2 regions of the Nocardia sp. CA-145437 genome follow, and region 1 is predicted to be linked to the other one. Evidence: riboswitches for the same ligand, from Rfam matches in the RefSeq annotation. Region 1 holds a riboswitch; the other holds the start of a gene.
The links. A riboswitch is a leader RNA that binds a small molecule or an ion and turns the genes downstream of it on or off. The one in region 1 is predicted to bind cobalamin.
Positions count from the first base shown of each region.

Region 2: linked by a shared signal. The riboswitch ahead of cobN (cobaltochelatase subunit CobN) and the one ahead of metE (5-methyltetrahydropteroyltriglutamate--homocysteine S-methyltransferase) in region 1 are both predicted to bind cobalamin.

Region 1 covers NZ_CP191204.1:1,723,909-1,729,215, forward strand. Annotated here, with positions in the region: gene ACQPYY_RS07465 (LppP/LprE family lipoprotein) at 1-255, shown strand, start outside; gene ACQPYY_RS07470 (histidine phosphatase family protein) at 283-855, opposite strand; gene ACQPYY_RS07475 (CbtA family protein) at 852-1,658, opposite strand; gene ACQPYY_RS07480 (CbtB domain-containing protein) at 1,681-1,896, opposite strand; cobalamin riboswitch at 1,937-2,063, opposite strand; cobalamin riboswitch at 2,234-2,442, shown strand; gene metE (5-methyltetrahydropteroyltriglutamate--homocysteine S-methyltransferase) at 2,574-4,838, shown strand; gene ACQPYY_RS07490 (short-chain fatty acyl-CoA regulator family protein) at 4,904-5,307, opposite strand, start outside.
Region 2 covers NZ_CP191204.1:3,999,768-4,005,074, forward strand. Annotated here, with positions in the region: gene cobN (cobaltochelatase subunit CobN) at 1-2,353, opposite strand, end outside; adenosylcobalamin-variant (AdoCbl-variant) riboswitch at 2,399-2,470, opposite strand; gene ACQPYY_RS18600 (hypothetical protein) at 2,697-2,927, shown strand; gene cobG (precorrin-3B synthase) at 3,120-4,319, shown strand; gene ACQPYY_RS18610 (DUF6345 domain-containing protein) at 4,474-5,307, opposite strand, start outside.

The DNA.
Region 1 (5,307 bases):
GTGAACTCCAACACCAATCACCCGTATACGCACGTGCTGTTCTTCACCGGCGGCACCTACCTCGGCACCGCCACCTCGGACCCGTACATGTACACGCAGGTCACCGGCAAGACACGGAACTCGCTGTCGCTGACCTACCGCTGGCTCAACGGAAGTGATCCGATGTGCTGCCCGCAGGGCGGTCCCAGCGTCGTCACCTTCACCCTCAACGGCACCAAGGTGACAGCGGACGGCCAGTTCCCGCCGCACGCCTGACGGTTCAGGACGCCGGCTCGGGCTGATTCAGGACGCCAACTCGAGCGCGGTCGCGCGCAGCGTCCACGCCGGGGCGCGGTGGTTCAGGGTGGTGGCGCTCAGCGGCGGAATGTCGAGGCGCCAGAACGACTGCGGGGGAGCGTTCAGGGTGCGCAGGACCGCGGCCCGGACGATCGCGGGGTGCGTCACCGCGACGATCCGGTCGCCGCGCCCGGCCAGGCCGTGCAGCCAGTCGCCGACGCGGTCGATCAACCCGGTGATCGATTCGCCGCCGTGATCGCGGAAGCCCGGATCGGTGAGCCAGCCCATGAGCTGCTCGGGTGCGAGGTCGTCCATCGCCTTCCCGGCCCAGTCGCCGTGGTCCAGATCGCGCAGCGCGGGCTCCGGGGCCCCGGTGAATCCCAGGGCCCGACAGGTCTGTTCGGCCCGCAGCTCCGGTGCGTGGAGCACCGTCGCGGGCCCCGGGCCGGGCAGCCCGCCCGCCTGCTCGACCGACCGCGACCCGAGCGGGTTGAGCGGTTCGTCGGCCGGGAAGCGGGCGGACTGCACGGCATCGGTGATCGCGTGCGTCACCAGGGTCAGACGGGTGACCGCGCTCATGCCGCCACGGCGGGCGCGGCCGGGGAGCGGTCCCCGAGCAGACGCGGCGCCAGCCAGGCGAAGCCGACCCCGATGACCGCCCACACCATGAGCTGGGCGGCGAACGCGTACAGCCGGAAGTGGTACAGGTCGTCGGCGGGGAAGCCCGGGAAGACGATCGTGCCCGACGCGTCCTGCAGCGGCTCCGGCGCTTCGGAGAACGACGGCAACAGTGCCAGCAGAGCGCCCATCACCACCACGAATCCCGCCGCGGCGGCGACCGACGCGGTCCAATTGTCCAGGCGCGCGGTGAGCCTGCGGCCCAGCCAGATCGCGGCCACCAGCGCGACCGCGGTGATCGCGATCAGGCCCACGTACAGGGCCGTGCGCTCCTCGATGGTGTCCGGATTCCCGACCGACGGCGGGTTGGCCGGGTACTTCAGGAACGGCACCGCGTACAGCGCCAGGAACATGCCTCCCGACACCAGCAGCGCCAGATTCCGCGGCGAGATCTTCCCGGCCTTGCGCAGCGCCAGGAAGTAGACGACCGCGAACAGCGCGCCCAGCGCCGCGCCGAACACGATCACGCCGAAGCCCAGACCGACATTCTGCTGCTGTGCCCGGGTGAACAGCTCGGCCCCGTGGTCCATGTCCATGGGCTTGCCGGCGGCCTTGTCGAGCGCCATCTGCGCGTCGTCGCGGCCGCCCTCGTAGGCGATGGCGCGGTCGATGATCGGCTCGGACAGGATCCGGGCGAAGACGAACGCCAGCGCTCCGCCGAGCGCCCCCAGCAGGACTCCTCGGCCGATGATTCGCTTTTCCATTGTGGTTACTCGATTCCCGGTGCTAGTGGCAGGGGAAACCGAGGAAATGGCGGCCGTCGTGCACGAACTCGTGCACGTGCATGTCGCTGCCGAACACCGACACCGCACCCTGATCGATGCCGATGAAGTAGATGGCCAGCAGGGCCAGCAGGGTGGTGCCGACCAGCCACAGGGCGGTGGACGGGATCGCGAGCGCACCGCTGCCGAGACCGGAGCGAGGAGCGAAAGAGGTAGCCACGAAGGACTCCTTTGAGTCAGGGGGATTCCGCGTCCCCGTTGCCGATCGAACCGACGATGTGAGGGTCTGACTCGCATCCGTCTCGCGGGGAGACCGGGCTGCTCACAGTGGCGCGACCGTTCCGGCATTGCACCGGATTCCTCATGACATCGTCGATCAACCATACGAAAGCGCATCGCCGCTGGTCAATCCGCCTGCCCGGGTCGACCACCTGATGGGACGACGCCGCGCGTGCGGGGATCGCGCTGTCGCTGGGCTATATTCGCCAACACAACTGGTTCGCCGGAGGTGGAGTCGAGGAGCCCCTGACCCATTCGACGGCGTCGAAGCCCGCCGCCGCGCTCGCGCGCCGCCGGGTGAGAGGGAACCCGGTGGGAATCCGGGACTGTCCCGCAGCGGTGAATGGGAACGAACGCCGTCATCAGCACTGGGCGCATGCCTGGGAAGCGACGGCCGGTAGGTCCGCCTCGGTCTCGTGCCGGGGCCGGCCCGAGTATCGGGTCGATGCCCATGAGTCCGAAGACCTGCCCGTCGTGCCGGATACGCCGTATCCGGCGGTCGTCGCCTCGTGGACTGGGCGCTACGCCGATCGGATCCGGGCACGGTCGATGCATGGGCTCCGTCAGCGTGCGCTCATATTGGGCGGCGGTCATCACTGCTGACCGTGGAGTTCATCAATGTTGAACCCTGACAACACTTTCACCGCCACGGTGCTGGGGCTGCCCCGCATCGGACCGAACCGGGAACTGAAACGCGCGATCGAGGCGTACTGGGCGGGGCGGATCGACGCCGCCGCGCTCCACGGCCTCGCCGGTGGCCTGCGCGCCACGCAACTCCTGGCGGTGCACGCCGCCGGACTGGACTCGGTTCCGGTGGGCACCTTCTCCTACTACGACCAGATGCTCGACACCGCGGTGCTGCTGGGCGCGCTGCCGGAACGGGTGCACGGCATCGCCGACGAACTGGACCGCTACTTCGCGGCCGCCCGCGGCACCGCCGATATCGCGCCGCTCGAGATGACCAAGTGGTTCGACACCAACTACCACTATCTGGTGCCCGAGCTCTCGGCCTCGACCCGGTTCGACCTGCACCCGGACAAGCCGCTCGCCGAACTGGAAGAGGCCCTGGCACTGGGCATTCCGGCCCGGCCGGTCATCATCGGACCGGTCACCTTCCTGAAGCTGGCCAAGTCGGTGGACGGCAGCGAGCTGCTGGATCGGCTGCCCGACCTGCTGCCGCTGTACGAGCGGCTGCTGGGCCTGCTGGCGGCCGCGGGCGCGCGCTGGGTACAGCTCGACGAGCCGGTGCTGGTCACCGACCTGACGGACACCGAACTGGCGCTGGTGCGTTCGGCGTATCAGCGGCTGGCCTCGGTCTCCGCGCGGCCCGATCTGCTGGTGGCCTCGTACTTCGGCCGGCTGGGCGCGGCGCTGCCGGCGCTGGCGGACTCCGGGATCGAGGGCCTCGCCGTCGATCTGGTGTCGGGTGGAGACGCGGATATCGCCGCGGCGCAGCGGCTTTCCGGGACGTTGCTCGTCGCGGGCGTCGTCGACGGGTACAACGTGTGGCGCACCGATCCCGATCGGGCGCTGACCGGGCTGGCCGCGCTCGCCGCAGGTGGCGCCCCGGTGGCGGTGTCGAGTTCCTGCTCGCTGCTGCATGTTCCGTACAGCCTCGCCGCCGAGCCGGAGCTGGAGCCGCGCCTGCGGTCCTGGCTGGCGTTCGGGACCGAGAAGATCGCCGAGATCCGGCTGCTGGCCACCGTCCTGCATGAGGGGCAGGACGCGGCCGTGGAGCGGCTGGAGATCGCGCGAACGGCGGTGCTGGACCGGCGATCCGACGCGCGACTGCGCGACCCGGCGGTGCGTGACCGGCTGGCCGCACTGGACGCGGCGGCCGTGCGCCGGGCGCCCGCGGCGGAGCGACGGCGGTCGCAGCGGGAGCGGCTGGACCTGCCGCCGCTGCCGACCACGACCATCGGTTCCTACCCGCAGACCGGCCGCATCCGGGTGGCGCGCGCCGCCCTGCGCCGCGGCGAGATCGACCGGGCCGAGTACGACGCTCGCATGCGCGCCGAGATCGCCGAAGTCATTGCGCTGCAAGAGGAGATCGGTCTCGATGTGCTGGTGCACGGCGAGCCCGAACGCAATGACATGGTGCAGTACTTCGCCGAGCAGCTGGACGGTTTCGCGGCCACCGCGAACGGGTGGGTGCAGTCCTACGGCACCCGGTGCGTGCGACCGCCGATCCTGTTCGGCGACGTGGCCCGACCGGCGGCCATGACCGTCGACTGGATCACCTACGCGCAGTCGCTGACCGGCAAACCGGTCAAGGGCATGCTCACCGGGCCGGTCACCATCCTGGCGTGGTCCTACGTCCGTGACGACCAGCCGCTCGCCGCCACCGCGCGCCAGCTCGCGCTGGCGATCCGGGACGAGACGGTGGACCTGGAGGCGGCCGGGACCGCCATCATCCAGGTGGACGAACCGGCCCTGCGGGAGCTGCTGCCGCTGCGCCGCGCCGATCAGCCCGCATACCTGGAATGGGCGGTGGCGGCGTTCCGGCTGGCGACCTCCGGGGTCGCCGACGGCACCCAGATCCACACCCACCTCTGCTATTCGGAATTCGGTGAGATCATCGGCGCGATAGCGGGATTGGACGCCGACGTCACCTCGATCGAGGCGGCGCGCTCACACATGGAGGTGCTCGACGACCTCACCGCGGCGGGCTTCGACCTGGGTGTGGGGCCGGGCGTGTACGACATCCACTCGCCGCGCGTGCCCGGCGTCCGGGAGATCGAGGAGGCGCTGGCCCGGGCACTGAAAGCGGTTCCGGCCGACCGGCTCTGGGTCAACCCCGACTGCGGTCTCAAGACGCGGGGCACCGTCGAGGTGACCGAGTCGCTGCGCAATCTCGTGGCCGCCGCGCACGCGTTGCGGTAGCCGAGAACCGGGGCGCGCCGCGCCGTGGTCCATGCGAACGAACGCGGTGCGCCCCGGCCGTCCGGTCAGATGATCGGCGCGTAAGGAATGGTCCGGGAACTGTTGTCGTCCACCCGGATCGGGCGTCCCAGCTGCGGGAACGCGCGCTGTGCGCAGTCGGTGCGCTCGCAGACCTTGCAGCCCGCGCCGATCGGCACCGCCGTGCGCGGGTCGTCGACGGGCAGGGCGTGCGAATACACCAGCTTGTCCGCGTAGGTCAGGTCGCAGCCCAGCCCGATGGCGAAATCCCGGGTGGGGGACAGGTATCCGGGCGTCTTCTCGTCGGTGGTGCGCGCCAGCCACAGGTAGTTGCGGCCGTCGGGCATGCGGGCGATCTGGGTGCGGATGCTGCCCGGTGTGGAGAACGCGTCGTGCACCACCCACAGCGGGCAGCTGCCGCCCACCCGGGAGAAGTGGAACGCGGTGGCGG
Region 2 (5,307 bases), 2.3 Mb from region 1:
GCCGCAACCGCGGCACCACCTCGGTGGCGGCGAAGCCCAGCACCCGGCGCGTCTCGGCCAGGCGCGCGGCGACATCGGTGAGGCCCGCGGCCACGGCCGCCTCCCCGCCGAACACGCCCTCGGTCACCGCGTCGATGGCGTCGACGTCCCAGTCGACTTCCAGCATGCCCGAGACCAGTTCGCGCGCCAGCTGCTCGAAGGCGTCCACCCGCTCGCGCTTCTCGTCACCGGATTCGCTGAGCCCCAGCGCCTCTCGCAGACCGGGCACATTGACCTCGCCGCCCCACAGCTGGCGGGCGCGCAGCATGGCCAGCACCAGGTCGACCTCGGCCTCCCCCGCCGGGGCCTGGCCGAGCACGTGCAGGCCGTCGCGGATCTGCACGTCCTTGATCTCGCACAGCCAGCCGTCGACGTGCAGCAGCATGTCGTCGAAGACCTCTTCGTCCGGGCGTTCGGTGAGCCCGAGGTCGTGGTCCATCTTGGCCGCGCGCATGAGCGTCCAGATCTGCTGGCGGATGGCGGGCAGCTTGGCCGGGTCGAGCGCGGAGATATTGGCGTGCTCGTCGAGCAGCTGCTCGAGCCGCGAGATGTCGCCGTAGGTCTCGGCGCGCGCCATGGGCGGGATCAGGTGGTCGACCAGGGTGGCGTGGGCGCGGCGCTTGGCCTGGGTGCCCTCGCCCGGGTCGTTGACCAGGAACGGGTAGATCAGCGGCAGATCGCCGAGGGCGGCATCGGTGCCGCAGGAGGCGGACATGCCGAGGGTCTTGCCGGGCAGCCACTCCAGGTTGCCGTGCTTGCCCAGGTGCACCACGGCGTCGGCGGCGAAGCCCTCCGCGACGGCCAGCCAGCGGTAGGCGGCCAGGTAGTGGTGGCTCGGCGGCAGGTCCGGGTCGTGGTAGATGGCGACCGGGTTCTCACCGAAACCGCGCGGCGGCTGCACGATCAGCACCACATTGCCGAAACGCAAGGCGGCGATGACGATCTCGCCCTTCGGGTCGGCGGAGCGGTCCACGTACAGCTCACCCGGCGGCGGGCCCCACGCCTCGACGACCGCCTCGCGCAGGTCCTCCGGCAGGGTCTCGAACCAGCCGGTGTAGAGGTCCGCGCCGATGCGAATCGGGTTGCCCTCCAGCTGTTCCTGGCTCAGCCAGTCCGGGTCCTGCCCGCCGGCGGCGATGAGCGCGTGGATCAGGGCGTCGCCGTCCGCGGCCTCCAGGCCCGGGATCTCGCCGGGCGCGCCGAGGTCGTAACCGGCCTCGCGCATCTCGGTGAGCAGCCGGATGGCGCTGGCGGGGGTGTCCAGGCCGACGGCATTGCCGATGCGGGCATGCTTGGTCGGGTACGCCGACAGCACGATCGCGACCTTCTTGCGCTCGACCGGAATGTGGCGCAGCCGCGCGTAGCGCACCGCGATACCCGCCACCCGGGCCGCGCGCTCGGCGTCGGGCACATACGACGACAGCCCGTCGGCGTCGAACTCCTTGAACGAGAACGGGACCGTGATGATGCGGCCGTCGAACTCCGGCACCGCCACCTGGGTGGCGACATCCAGCGGCGACAGGCCGTCGTCATTGGCCTCCCACTGCTCACGCCCGCTGGTCAGGCACAAGCCCTGCAGGATCGGCACATCCAGGTCCGCGAGCGCGCCCACGTCCCAGGCCTCGTCGTCGCCGCCGGCCGAGGCGGTCGCGGGCTTGGTGCCGCCCGCCGCCAGCACCGTCACCACCAGAGCGTCGGCGGCGCCGAGCGTGGCGAGCAGCTCCGGCTCCGCGGTACGCAGCGAGGCGCAGTAGATCGGCAGCGCGCGAGCGCCCTTGGCCTCGATGGCGGTGCACAGCGCGTCGATGTAGGCGGTGTTCCCGGCCAAGTGCTGGGCGCGGTAGTAGACCACGGCCACGGTCGGCGCGTCGTCCGGAACCGGGCAGGCGTGCCGTTCCAGCTCACCCCAGCTCGGCATCTCGACCGGCGGCTCGAACCCCTCGCCGGTGAGCAGCACCGTGTCGGACAGGAAGTGGTGCAGCTGCAGCAGGTTTCGCGGGCCGCCCGCGGCCAGGTAGTTGTGGGCGTCGGCCGCGACGCCGCCGGGCACGGTCGAGCACTCCATCAGCTCGGCGTCGGGCGCGATCTCACCGCCGAGGGCGACCATCGGAATTCCGCTGGCGCGCACCGTCTCGAGGCCCTCCTCCCAGGCCCGCTTCCCGCCCAGCACACGCACGATCACCAGCGACACACCGTTCAGCAGGACCGGCAGGTCGTCCGGCAGCAGCCGGGCCGGATTGGCCAGCCGGTAGGCGGCGCCGCTGGCGCGCGCGCTCAGCAGATCGGTGTCGGAGGTGGACAGCAACAGGATCAAGGGTCTCGGCCTTCCTAGGGTGACGCGCCCAGCACGGTTCGGCGCTCGCCGGGAAGGTCTGACTGTCACAGTGGCGCGACCGCACCGGAATTGCACCGGCTTTCTTCCGTTCGACGAGCTCGCCGATGCTATCGCGCCGCCGTCGCGGGCCCGATATCGCGCCCGCGTCGGCGCCGGCGGGCACCGATCACAGTGCGGCCAATCCTGGCTCGCACCCCTGCGGAACCGACCGGTCGGCGCGTACGCTGCCGGTATGCCACTCACTCCAGGATGGGTCAGGCGGAACCGCTTTGCTGCCTGGTCGGGATACTTTTGCGTACTGGTTGCCTTCGCGACGCTGGCCATGGCTCTCACGGCCGCCGGCACCGGTCACTCGCAGTGGGCGCTCATCGCCGGGATCATCTGCGCGTCGACCATCCTGTTCGGCCTCACGGTCATGAGCACCACCGTGCACCGCGACCACGCCGACCACCACAATGTCCCCAGCCTGCTCAACGACACCTGGGAAACGACGCCCGCTTTCGCCCGCCGCCGCGGGGCGCCGGCGGCCATCGAACCGCACCGCGCGGGCTGAACCGCCCGGCGAATCGACCGATCCGGCAACCCCACTCCGAGACTCCCCCGTCCCGGAGTCTTTTCTTTGTCCCCGCCACACCGGAACACATATTTTGATTGCAATATCTCCAAATGTAGATAGTGACCGAGTGAACCCGACCCCCGGGCGGCCGTGCCCGGCCTCGGCATCCTCCGTACGCTGGGTGGCGTCATGACGCGAACCGATCCCGACTCCTGCCCGGGCGTGCTGCGCCTGCACGAAGCAGCCGACGGTCCCCTCGCCCGTATCCGGGTGCCCGGCGGACTCCTCTCCCCCACCCAGCTCCAGGCCCTCGCGGCAGCGGCCGCCGACCTCGGCGACGGGAACATCGAGCTCACCTCGCGCGGGAACATCCAGTTCCGGCAGGTCCGCGACGCGGCCGCGCTCACCGAACGGCTCACCGCGGCCGGACTGCTGCCCAGCGCCACCCACGAGCGGGTGCGCAACATCATCGCCTCGCCGCTGTCGGGACGCGTCGGCGGCTGGACCGATGTGCATCCCCTGGTTCCGGCTCTCGACGAAGGACTGCGCGCACAGCCGCGCTACGCCGACCTGCCCGGCCGGGTCCTGTTCACCCTCGACGACGGCCGCGGCGATGTCAGCGGCCTGGGCGGCGACATCGGCGTGCACGCGCTCGACGAGCGCACCTGCGCACTCCTGTTGGCGGGCAAGGACTCCGGCCTCCGCCTGCCCACCGACGCCGCGGTCGACCTCATGCTCGCCGCCGCGGACGGCTTCCTCGACCTCCGCGACGGCCACTGGCGCTTGCACGAGATCCCCGACGGCGCGGCCCGGCTGACCGACCGCCTCCACACCGCCCACCCCGACCTCGACGTCGCCGGCGATCTCCTGGAACCGCCCGGCCCCCAGGACCTTCCGATCGGTTGGATGACCCAGTCCGACGGCCGGGTGGCCCTCGGCGCGGGCGTGCGCCTCGGCTCCCTCCCCGCCCGCACGGCCGAATTCCTCGCCGCCGTCGAATGCCCGATCATCGTCACCCCGTGGCGCAGCCTGATCCTCGCCGACCTCGACGAATGGCCCGCCGAACAGGTGGTCCGAGTGCTGGCTCCCATGGGCTTGATCTTCGACACCGCGTCCCCGTGGCTCCAGGTCAGCGCCTGCGCGGGCATGCCCGGCTGCGCGAAGTCCCTCACCGACGTCCGCGCCGACGTCGCCGAGGCCGTCGACTCCGCCCGCGTGCTCCCCACGGGCGCACCGGGTTTCGCCCGCGACGGTCTCGACGCCGCCGACGTGGTGGTCGCCGGCCGTCAGCACTGGTCCGGCTGCGACCGCCGCTGCGGCCGCCCGAAGGGCGCGGTCACCGACGTCATCGCCACCGCCGACGGCTACCGCATCATCCCCGCCGACTAGCCGAGGGACCGAACCGGCGGGATCAGGCGGAGCGCACGGTGCGAGCGGGATGCCTCGTCCTCCCGTCACGCCACCGCGGAACTCGAGGCGGCCGCGCGCCTTCGGCTGTTCTCCTGACGAGTCCCGGCAGGGCATGCGGCGGCTCGGTGCGTCCTCAGACAGTGACCTCGACGATGTCGCGGATCCGGAAGCGGCCGCCGGTGATCTCGATCGTCTGGCGGGCGACGAGGGCCGCGTCGTCGCGGTCGTAGCGGTAGCCGATCTCGCGGGAGTCGGGGACGACGGCGAGACGGGCACGGCCGCCGAGGCATTCGGCGCGGGCGGCGGTCGCCTCGGTCAGGGCCGTGCAGGCGTCGGTGTCGTCCGTGGTGGGCGGGTGGACCTGCTCGGCGCTCAGGATCGGGACGGTGGTGTCGGAGATCGAGCAGAGTCGGCCGGTCGGGTCGAGGGTCATGGTGAGCTGGCCATCGCCGCCCGCGACGGCGGGGACACCGTCGTGGAGCTGGCGGTAGTGCAGGGTGTAGTCGGCCACCGCGGCCGCCACCGTGTCGCCGTCGCGGCTCGCGCCCGCGTGGAAGGTGGCCGACATTCCGGCCAGGGCGAGGTCGTGGCCGAGGTCCAGTTCTCGCAGGGCCCGGTCGGCGAGGTCGCGAATCTCTTCGGGTGTGCGGCCGTTGGCGGTGCGGTCCGGCTCGGCGTAGAACGCCTGGTAGCTGCCGTCGGGGTGCATGACCAGCCGGGGTTCGAATTCGGCTCGCGCGCAAGTCTCCTCGGTAACCGGGGACGCGGGCTCGGCGAGCAGGCCGCGGAGCCCGCGCCGTTCACCCAGGGCGGCCGCGGTGTCGGCGTCGGCGCTGCGGCGGGCCAGGCGCAGTGACATCGGTTGGCGCGGAAGGGGAATGCTCAGGTCGACTTCGAGGGGGAATTGACCCGCCCAGCGCCACCAGTACCAGTCGTCGGAGACCGCGCCGCCATGGAACAGCCGCTC